3 regions of the Paenibacillus sp. RU5M genome follow, and region 3 is predicted to be linked to each of the others. Evidence: riboswitches for the same ligand, from Rfam matches in the RefSeq annotation. Region 3 holds a riboswitch; each other region holds the start of a gene.

Region 1 (2,272 bases), on a different contig from region 3:
GAGAGATGATTACACTGCCTAACGGTTACCGTTATTTCTTCATCTATGGACCCGAGAAGGAATGGATTGAGTTCTTCCAGCGCTAAGAATTGGAGCTGATTTATGAACATTTTAATTACCGGCGCAGCCGGAAAAATTGGACGTGACTTGTCCCAACACTTGTCAGAAGCATTTCACCTGCGACTAACGGATTTGAATATCGACAGACTGCATACGTATCAAGGGACAAGCCATGAGATCATGACACTTGATGTGACAGATCCCGAAGCCTGTCAGCACGCTTGCGAAGGCATGGATGTGGTTGTACATCTGGCGGGAGATCCTTCCCCGCATGCCGGATTCTATGAATCGTTGTTGGACATCAATATCAAGGGCACGTTTAATGTATTCCGTGCAGCTAAAGACCAGGGTGTACGAAGAGTCATTCTGGCAAGCAGTGCACAGACGATTGAGGGGTATCCCATTGATGCTCAAGTCTATCCGGATATGCCGACACGCCCACGGAATTTGTACGGGGTTAGCAAATGTTTTGGTGAATCGCTCGCTTCCTATTTTGCATATACCGAAGGTTTACAAAGTGTAGCAATACGTATAGGTGCATATGATGATTTCCAACCGGATGGACCCGCGCTGGAGGCAAGGGATATGAGCGCGTATATTAGTCCGGCTGACTTGTGTGATTTGATGTTCAAAGCAATTACAACTACAGATCTGGAGCCCTTCACCATACTGCATGGGATCTCGAATAATCGGTTTAAACGATTGAATCTGGAAACCACTCAGAAACAGGTAGGCTATGACCCGAAATCCGATGCTTTTGCACTCAGTCAGATTTCCTTATATGATTCGCCACGATAATTGTTGAAAATCACACATCTAGAGAGGTCGTTATACGCATGTATAATGGCCTCTTTGATTCATTCATACGTGCCCCTATCCAGTTCCTGACTGGACATGCGTGGGCCTCTGGCCTATAATTACACCTAGTAATGCCCGTAACTTCATAGTTTCCCAGGGGAGTCGGAATAGGCCGGCTGAGAGTGTATCCCACCAAGATACTGACCCTTAGACCTGATCTGGATCATGCCAGCGTAGGAATCGGAGTATATCGAATTGGCCCAGCCTCTTTGCTGAGTGCCACATCTCTAACGCCTGCACGCGTCCCGGATTAACGGGGCGCTTTTTTAATGTTCTTTTATATAGCCAGAGAGCTAAAAAAAGTGACGTCATCCGGATCATAGCTGGTATAAATCTGTCGATTTATGCAAGAAGCTTGGATATGAAGCCAAGGAGTACCCCGCGCCACTGGCCGGACAACATGAAGGAGAGAAATGAAGATGAGATGGCGTAAAATGATGGGCCTAATGCTCTCGTGCGTACTACTCGTGGCTGTGGCCGCATGTGGCGGCAAAGAAGCTGCACCTTCAGGAGAAAATGGCAGCAGCAACACCGAAAACAGCAATGAAGGTGCCAACGCAGCCCTCAAGGACATTAAAGTGGTGCTGGACTGGACACCAAATACGAATCATACCGGCCTGTATGCGGCCGTAGATCAAGGTTTTTACAAAGCCGAAGGCTTAAATGTCGAGATTGTACAGCCAGGTGCCGGAGGCGCGGATACGATGGTGGCTTCGAACGAAGTGCCTTTTGGCGTAAGTTATCAGGAGAGTGTAACCCAGGCCCGCACACAGGGCGTACCGCTCGTGTCCATCGCTGCAGTCATTCAGCATAACACGTCCGGATTTGCCGCTCCGGTGGATCGGAACATCAAATCTCCCAAAGATTTTGAAGGTAAAACCTATGGTGGCTGGGGCTCCCCGGTGGAAGAAGCTGTGATGCAATCCATTATGGAAGGCGAAGGCGCCGATGTATCCAAAGTAAAAAATATTAGCATGGGCGATGCAGACTTCTTTACCGCTGTGAAACGCGATATCGACTTTGCCTGGATTTTCTACGCATGGACGGGTATCGAAGCCGAACTGCGCGGCGAACCGATCGACATGTTATATGTGAAAGATTATTCCGAAGCACTGGACTACTACACACCTGTACTCGTTACCAATGAAAAGACGATCCAGAACGATCCCGAGCTGGTTAAAGCGTTCTTGAAAGCGACTTCCGAAGGATATCAATACGCGATTGAACATCCCGAAGACGCTGCTAACATTCTGATCAAGGCCGTACCGGATCTGGATAAGGATCTTGTACTCGCAAGCCAGAAGTGGCTGAGTCCAAAATATCAGGATGACGCACCGCGCTGGGGTGAGCAGAA
Region 2 (2,272 bases), on a different contig from region 3:
TCCTGTGCAATCTGTTTCACCGTTTCCCATACTTGAGAGGTTCCTTCATCATCCAGCAGTGCCGTTGGTTCATCCAAAAAGAGTACGTCTGGCTCCATGGCCAGAATCGAAGCCATCGCAAGACGCTGCTTCATCCCCTGTGACATGGATTGAATGAGTGTTCGGTTATGTTCAAAGCATAACCCCACCTGTTCCAGATATCGATGGATAAGAGCAGGCATCTGCTCGCGTGGAATATTCCGGTTTTCCAGTACAAAAGCAATCTCTTCATCCGTATATGACATACAGAACTGGGTATCCGGATCTTGAAAAACAATACCGGGCTGCTCAGGCACCTGAATGTCATCACATTTCATCGGAATCTCCACAGATCGCGGAATCAGACCACTCAGAATTTGCAACAAGGTTGATTTGCCAGAGCCGCTTGGTCCAAGCAACAACACTTTCTCCCCTTGACGCACAGAGAGAGACAAGCCTTGGAACACCAAGGCCTTCTCTCCAGGGAACTTACATCTTAGATTCGTAACACCTACCGCTTGCACATTCTCCACTTCATTCATCTAGTCCAGCGCCTCATAATCCTGCTTCGACACCGGTCTAAGGGATCGTGTTACACCTGTAAGCTCCAGCGCTTTGGCGAGATAATAGGTGAATACACCCGCAATCAGAATACTTCCAATGAAGCGGAATCCGATAAACAGCGTGTAGTTCCAAGCCGAGAGGGAATCAATGTACCCATACTGATAATCGAGTACAAGCGAAGCCGCTGCTGCACCAATAGCCGCAAGGCAGGTAACGAACAGATTGCTTTTCCGATACAGAAATGCGGCAAAGAAAATCTCCGCTCCCAGCCCTTGCAGCAGCCCGTATACCAGTGTGGACATGCCCCACTCACTTCCGAGAAAAGCACTCACCGTGGATGCCGCAACTTCTGCCAGAATGGCTACACCTGGCTTCCGAATGATTACAAAGGCAAAGGTGCCCGCCATGAACCACATACCGTAAATCATCTGCTCCGCATGAACGCCGAATGGCTTCATCAGATCATATGTAGGTCCCCATATTTTGTAGATCACCCCGAAGACCACTGCAATCACAATCGTTACCAAAATATCGGTTAACTTCAATCTGTTGCTGCCTACTGCTGTTGACATGTTCTCTACTTCCTTCCTCTGTTTCCCTAGATTTATAAAAAAAACAATAAAACAAACAAAAAAAGCCTCCCCGGTTCACAGGCAGGCCATACGCACAGTTTACAATTCTCACGATGCAACGCATTAGGCAGATATAGAGAAAGAAGAAAACAAACGACACCATCCCCGTCACATCAGAGAAATCCCGTTGCAACCAAGAAACGCTGACATTTATGTTCTATCCCTTATCGCTTACCATTGCTCATCGCAAATTCATGTTCTCTACGCTGGCATTACCCAGATCAGATATACGGTCAGCAGCACAAGGCCGCTCTCTCAGCCCAACTTCATTGAGCACCCGGTTCACTTATTTCATTGCTTCTACTGTACAACACATGGGTATTTGTGACAATCCCGATAAGAAAAAATCAGTTTAAACTAGAAGAAAGAGTGATTAACTATATGTCTCATTTATGCGTCATATACCTCTGCTTCAAGAAATAACGTCTCTGTAATTCGTTACATCTCAGAAAGATGCAAATGAGAGCGAATAACGGGTGCCAGGTTCATTAGACCAAGATAACGCGAACAAGGGATGTCCCCGTCATATTCATGAGGACATCCCCTTTAATTGTTATGCTTCATATCCTTTAGAGGAAAATTATTGAGAAACGGTAAGCTCTGTTTTAATATTGAGTATTCCCGGATTGACTTGTTTTGCCCGATGCAAAGCCTTTAAACAAGGTCGGTACTTTGGAGTAACGGGTATTTGTAATTTTCCCTTGCGATGTACTGCTGTCCGTACGCATAATAGAATCTTTGACATTGGAAATGTCTGAGTTGTCGAGCGTCATGTTCACGGCGAAGGTTGTTCCGCCATTCTGACGTACCAGCTTGCCAATATCGTCTGCACGGAAATTTTTAATGTTAATCGTTCCGGCTGCATTCATTTGAAATACTTTATCATAGGCCTTGTAAGCTGCACCACCAGTGATGTTAACCGTTCCGGCTGATTTCAGAGTCAGAGCGTCCTCACCGACATCCTCCCAAATCACATTTGATATCGTGCAGTTACCATAACAATGAACACCGTCAGCTGCAGGTGAACCGATAATCACATTTTTGAGCGTGGCGCCTGC
Region 3 (2,272 bases):
ATCCACTGCAAACATCATATGTTCCTTCCAAATCCCCTTGATTTTAATATTCTGCCGGTCCGTCTCCTGAAAGCCCGCCTTGCGAAGCACTCGAATCGATCCGGCATTGTCAGGCAGCGCACCTGCCTCCACTCGTTTTATACCCGCTTCATTCATAGCAAAATCCAGTGCTAGCTGAAGGGCTTCACTCATATATCCCTTGCCATTCTGCACCTGATCGAGCACATAACCAACAATCCATTTGGTGGTGGAATCCAGTTCAAGCTCGAACAGAGAGATCTCCCCAATAAGCTCATGCGTATGGTTCAGAAAGATCCCGAAAGAGTACCGTTTCCCCTCTTCCCTCGCCTTGTTCCAACCTTCGAGAAGGGCTACTTGGCCCTCCAATGTATAGAATGTATCCGATCGTTCGCTTGCCGATATTTCTTCGAAAATAGCCCGGTTACGGAACTGCAAATCCAGTAGCCCAGCAGCGTCTTCCACGTTCAAAAATCGTAAATAGATGCGTTCTCCACGATTGTCCATCTGTATGTTCATCCTTATCTCTGGTTGTAGTAGATTGCATTCATCAGAAGTACGAGAGTTGCCGTTTATAAGCCATATCCCAGAATAGATATTCAAATTCAACACTTCTTCTGAATATGTCTTCAATGGCCTCCAGTTCCTGCTCGGTTTTATGTTCGCATAATGCATCCAGTGTATCATAGAACCATTTGAATGAGTCGCGGAATTCATCACTTGCATAATTTTCGATCCAAGTCTGATAGAAATTGCCCTCTAATGAATCTCGATATTGTTCTTTTAATCTTGTGGCATAGTCGTAATACGTCCACGCACAAGGGAAAATGACGGCGATGATTTCGGCAACCCCACCTGTTTGTGCAACACTCATCATATTCGACGTATAGGCCTTGTTATAAAGAGAGGGTTTGACAGTATGATTTTCATCCAGCGTAATCCCAAATTCATTCATATAATTTCGATGCAAATCCATTTCTTCGTACAGAATAGCGTGTTGAATAACCGTAAAGTTCGTCATCATTTTTTCATCTGTCGCCTTGACCGCACCCATGGCAAAAATCTTCGCATATTCAATCAGATATGTATAGTCCTGAAGAAGATAAAACTTAAACGCTTCCTGATCCAGTGTGCCTTTCCCCATTTCATGTAAAAAAGGATGGTTGTATCCATCTTCCCATACGTTTCTGGACTTATCTTTTAACGTTCTTGAAAATGACATGATCATTTCTCCTTGTATTAAAATTATAATGTCCCCGCTTCACATCCAGCTATCGCGTTCTGTCATCCAAAATGCAGACCAAAAAGCCCTTGTCCTATTTTCGGCAAGGGCAAAATAACATGAGTACATGTCATTTGCTCCCTACGTCAGTATTAACTAACAGGTTCAAAGGGTCAGGTTTTAACCTTCTCAACTGCGAACAGTCCCCCTGCAAATAGCTCAGGCTTATTACAACATGTGTTTTTCCAAATGTCAATCCATTCCTATTAATCTTCAAGTTCCCCTAAATCTTCTTGCAACTTCTTAAGTCGGGTGCGGATATCCTTAATCATACTTTGCAATTTGTTTAACTCATCTACCCATTTTTGCTCATTAGAGACGTTCGTCGCTGAATTTGAATGATACGCCGGAGACGTCTTTAACTTGTTTAAATCCGATTCGTAACCCCTCCGCTCTTCCTCGGCTTTTGCTAATTCCTCCTCGGTGATGCCAATCTGGTGCTCCAGATAAATAATGTCTGATGAGTTACCGTGAGTTAAGCGCTGTGAATACGTCATCGTTCACCTCATTTCTGATGATCCATTGCTTTTCCAAGGTCATATGGCTGAATATCGATATCCAATTTCATACCCAGAGCCAATTTGGCCAGTTGACTTCCAATAAAAGGCCCCATCGTGAGACCAGACGCTCCAAGCCCGTTGGCTGTGATTAAGCCATTCCAACCAGGAACAGCACCCATTACCGGAAGAAAACCTGGTGTAAACGGACGGAAACCTACTCTTACTTCCTGAAACGTGCTATCGGCTAAACCTGGAGCCAGTTCCAATCCTTTATTCAAAATTTCCTGCATTCCGCCTGCGGTTACTCTTATATCATAGCCTTCAATATCATTTTCGTGAGTCGCCCCGATCACAATCTTCTGTTGATCAAAGGCTAACAGATATTGATCCGAAGGAGGCATGACCACAGGCCATTTCCCAGTGTCTTCTCGATCATGAACCTGCAAATGCATAATTTGCGCCTTCTGATAAT

Evidence for each region. Region 3 has a riboswitch for thiamine pyrophosphate ahead of tenA (thiaminase II). Riboswitches for the same ligand answer to the same signal wherever they lie in the genome.
Region 1: it holds a riboswitch for thiamine pyrophosphate, as region 3 does, so the genes downstream of both, CRO25_RS17465 (ABC transporter substrate-binding protein) here and tenA (thiaminase II) in region 3, are expected to answer to the same signal.
Region 2: it holds a riboswitch for thiamine pyrophosphate, as region 3 does, so the genes downstream of both, CRO25_RS10805 (ECF transporter S component) here and tenA (thiaminase II) in region 3, are expected to answer to the same signal.

The regions. Positions count from the first base shown of each region.
Region 1 is NZ_OBQM01000005.1:305,560-307,831, forward strand. Features, by position in the region: gene CRO25_RS17455 (VOC family protein) at 1-86, shown strand, start outside; gene CRO25_RS17460 (NAD(P)-dependent oxidoreductase) at 103-858, shown strand; TPP riboswitch at 1,004-1,116, shown strand; gene CRO25_RS17465 (ABC transporter substrate-binding protein) at 1,338-2,272, shown strand, end outside.
Region 2 is NZ_OBQM01000003.1:16,258-18,529, reverse strand. Features, by position in the region: gene CRO25_RS10810 (ATP-binding cassette domain-containing protein) at 1-98, opposite strand, end outside; partial or broken gene CRO25_RS34270 (ATP-binding cassette domain-containing protein) at 120-470, opposite strand; gene CRO25_RS10805 (ECF transporter S component) at 561-1,154, opposite strand; TPP riboswitch at 1,396-1,506, opposite strand; gene CRO25_RS10800 (pectate lyase) at 1,820-2,272, opposite strand, start outside.
Region 3 is NZ_OBQM01000002.1:32,163-34,434, forward strand. Features, by position in the region: gene CRO25_RS06015 (GNAT family N-acetyltransferase) at 1-525, opposite strand, end outside; gene tenA (thiaminase II) at 569-1,240, opposite strand; TPP riboswitch at 1,362-1,460, opposite strand; gene CRO25_RS06025 (hypothetical protein) at 1,507-1,797, opposite strand; gene CRO25_RS06030 (FAD-binding oxidoreductase) at 1,806-2,272, opposite strand, start outside.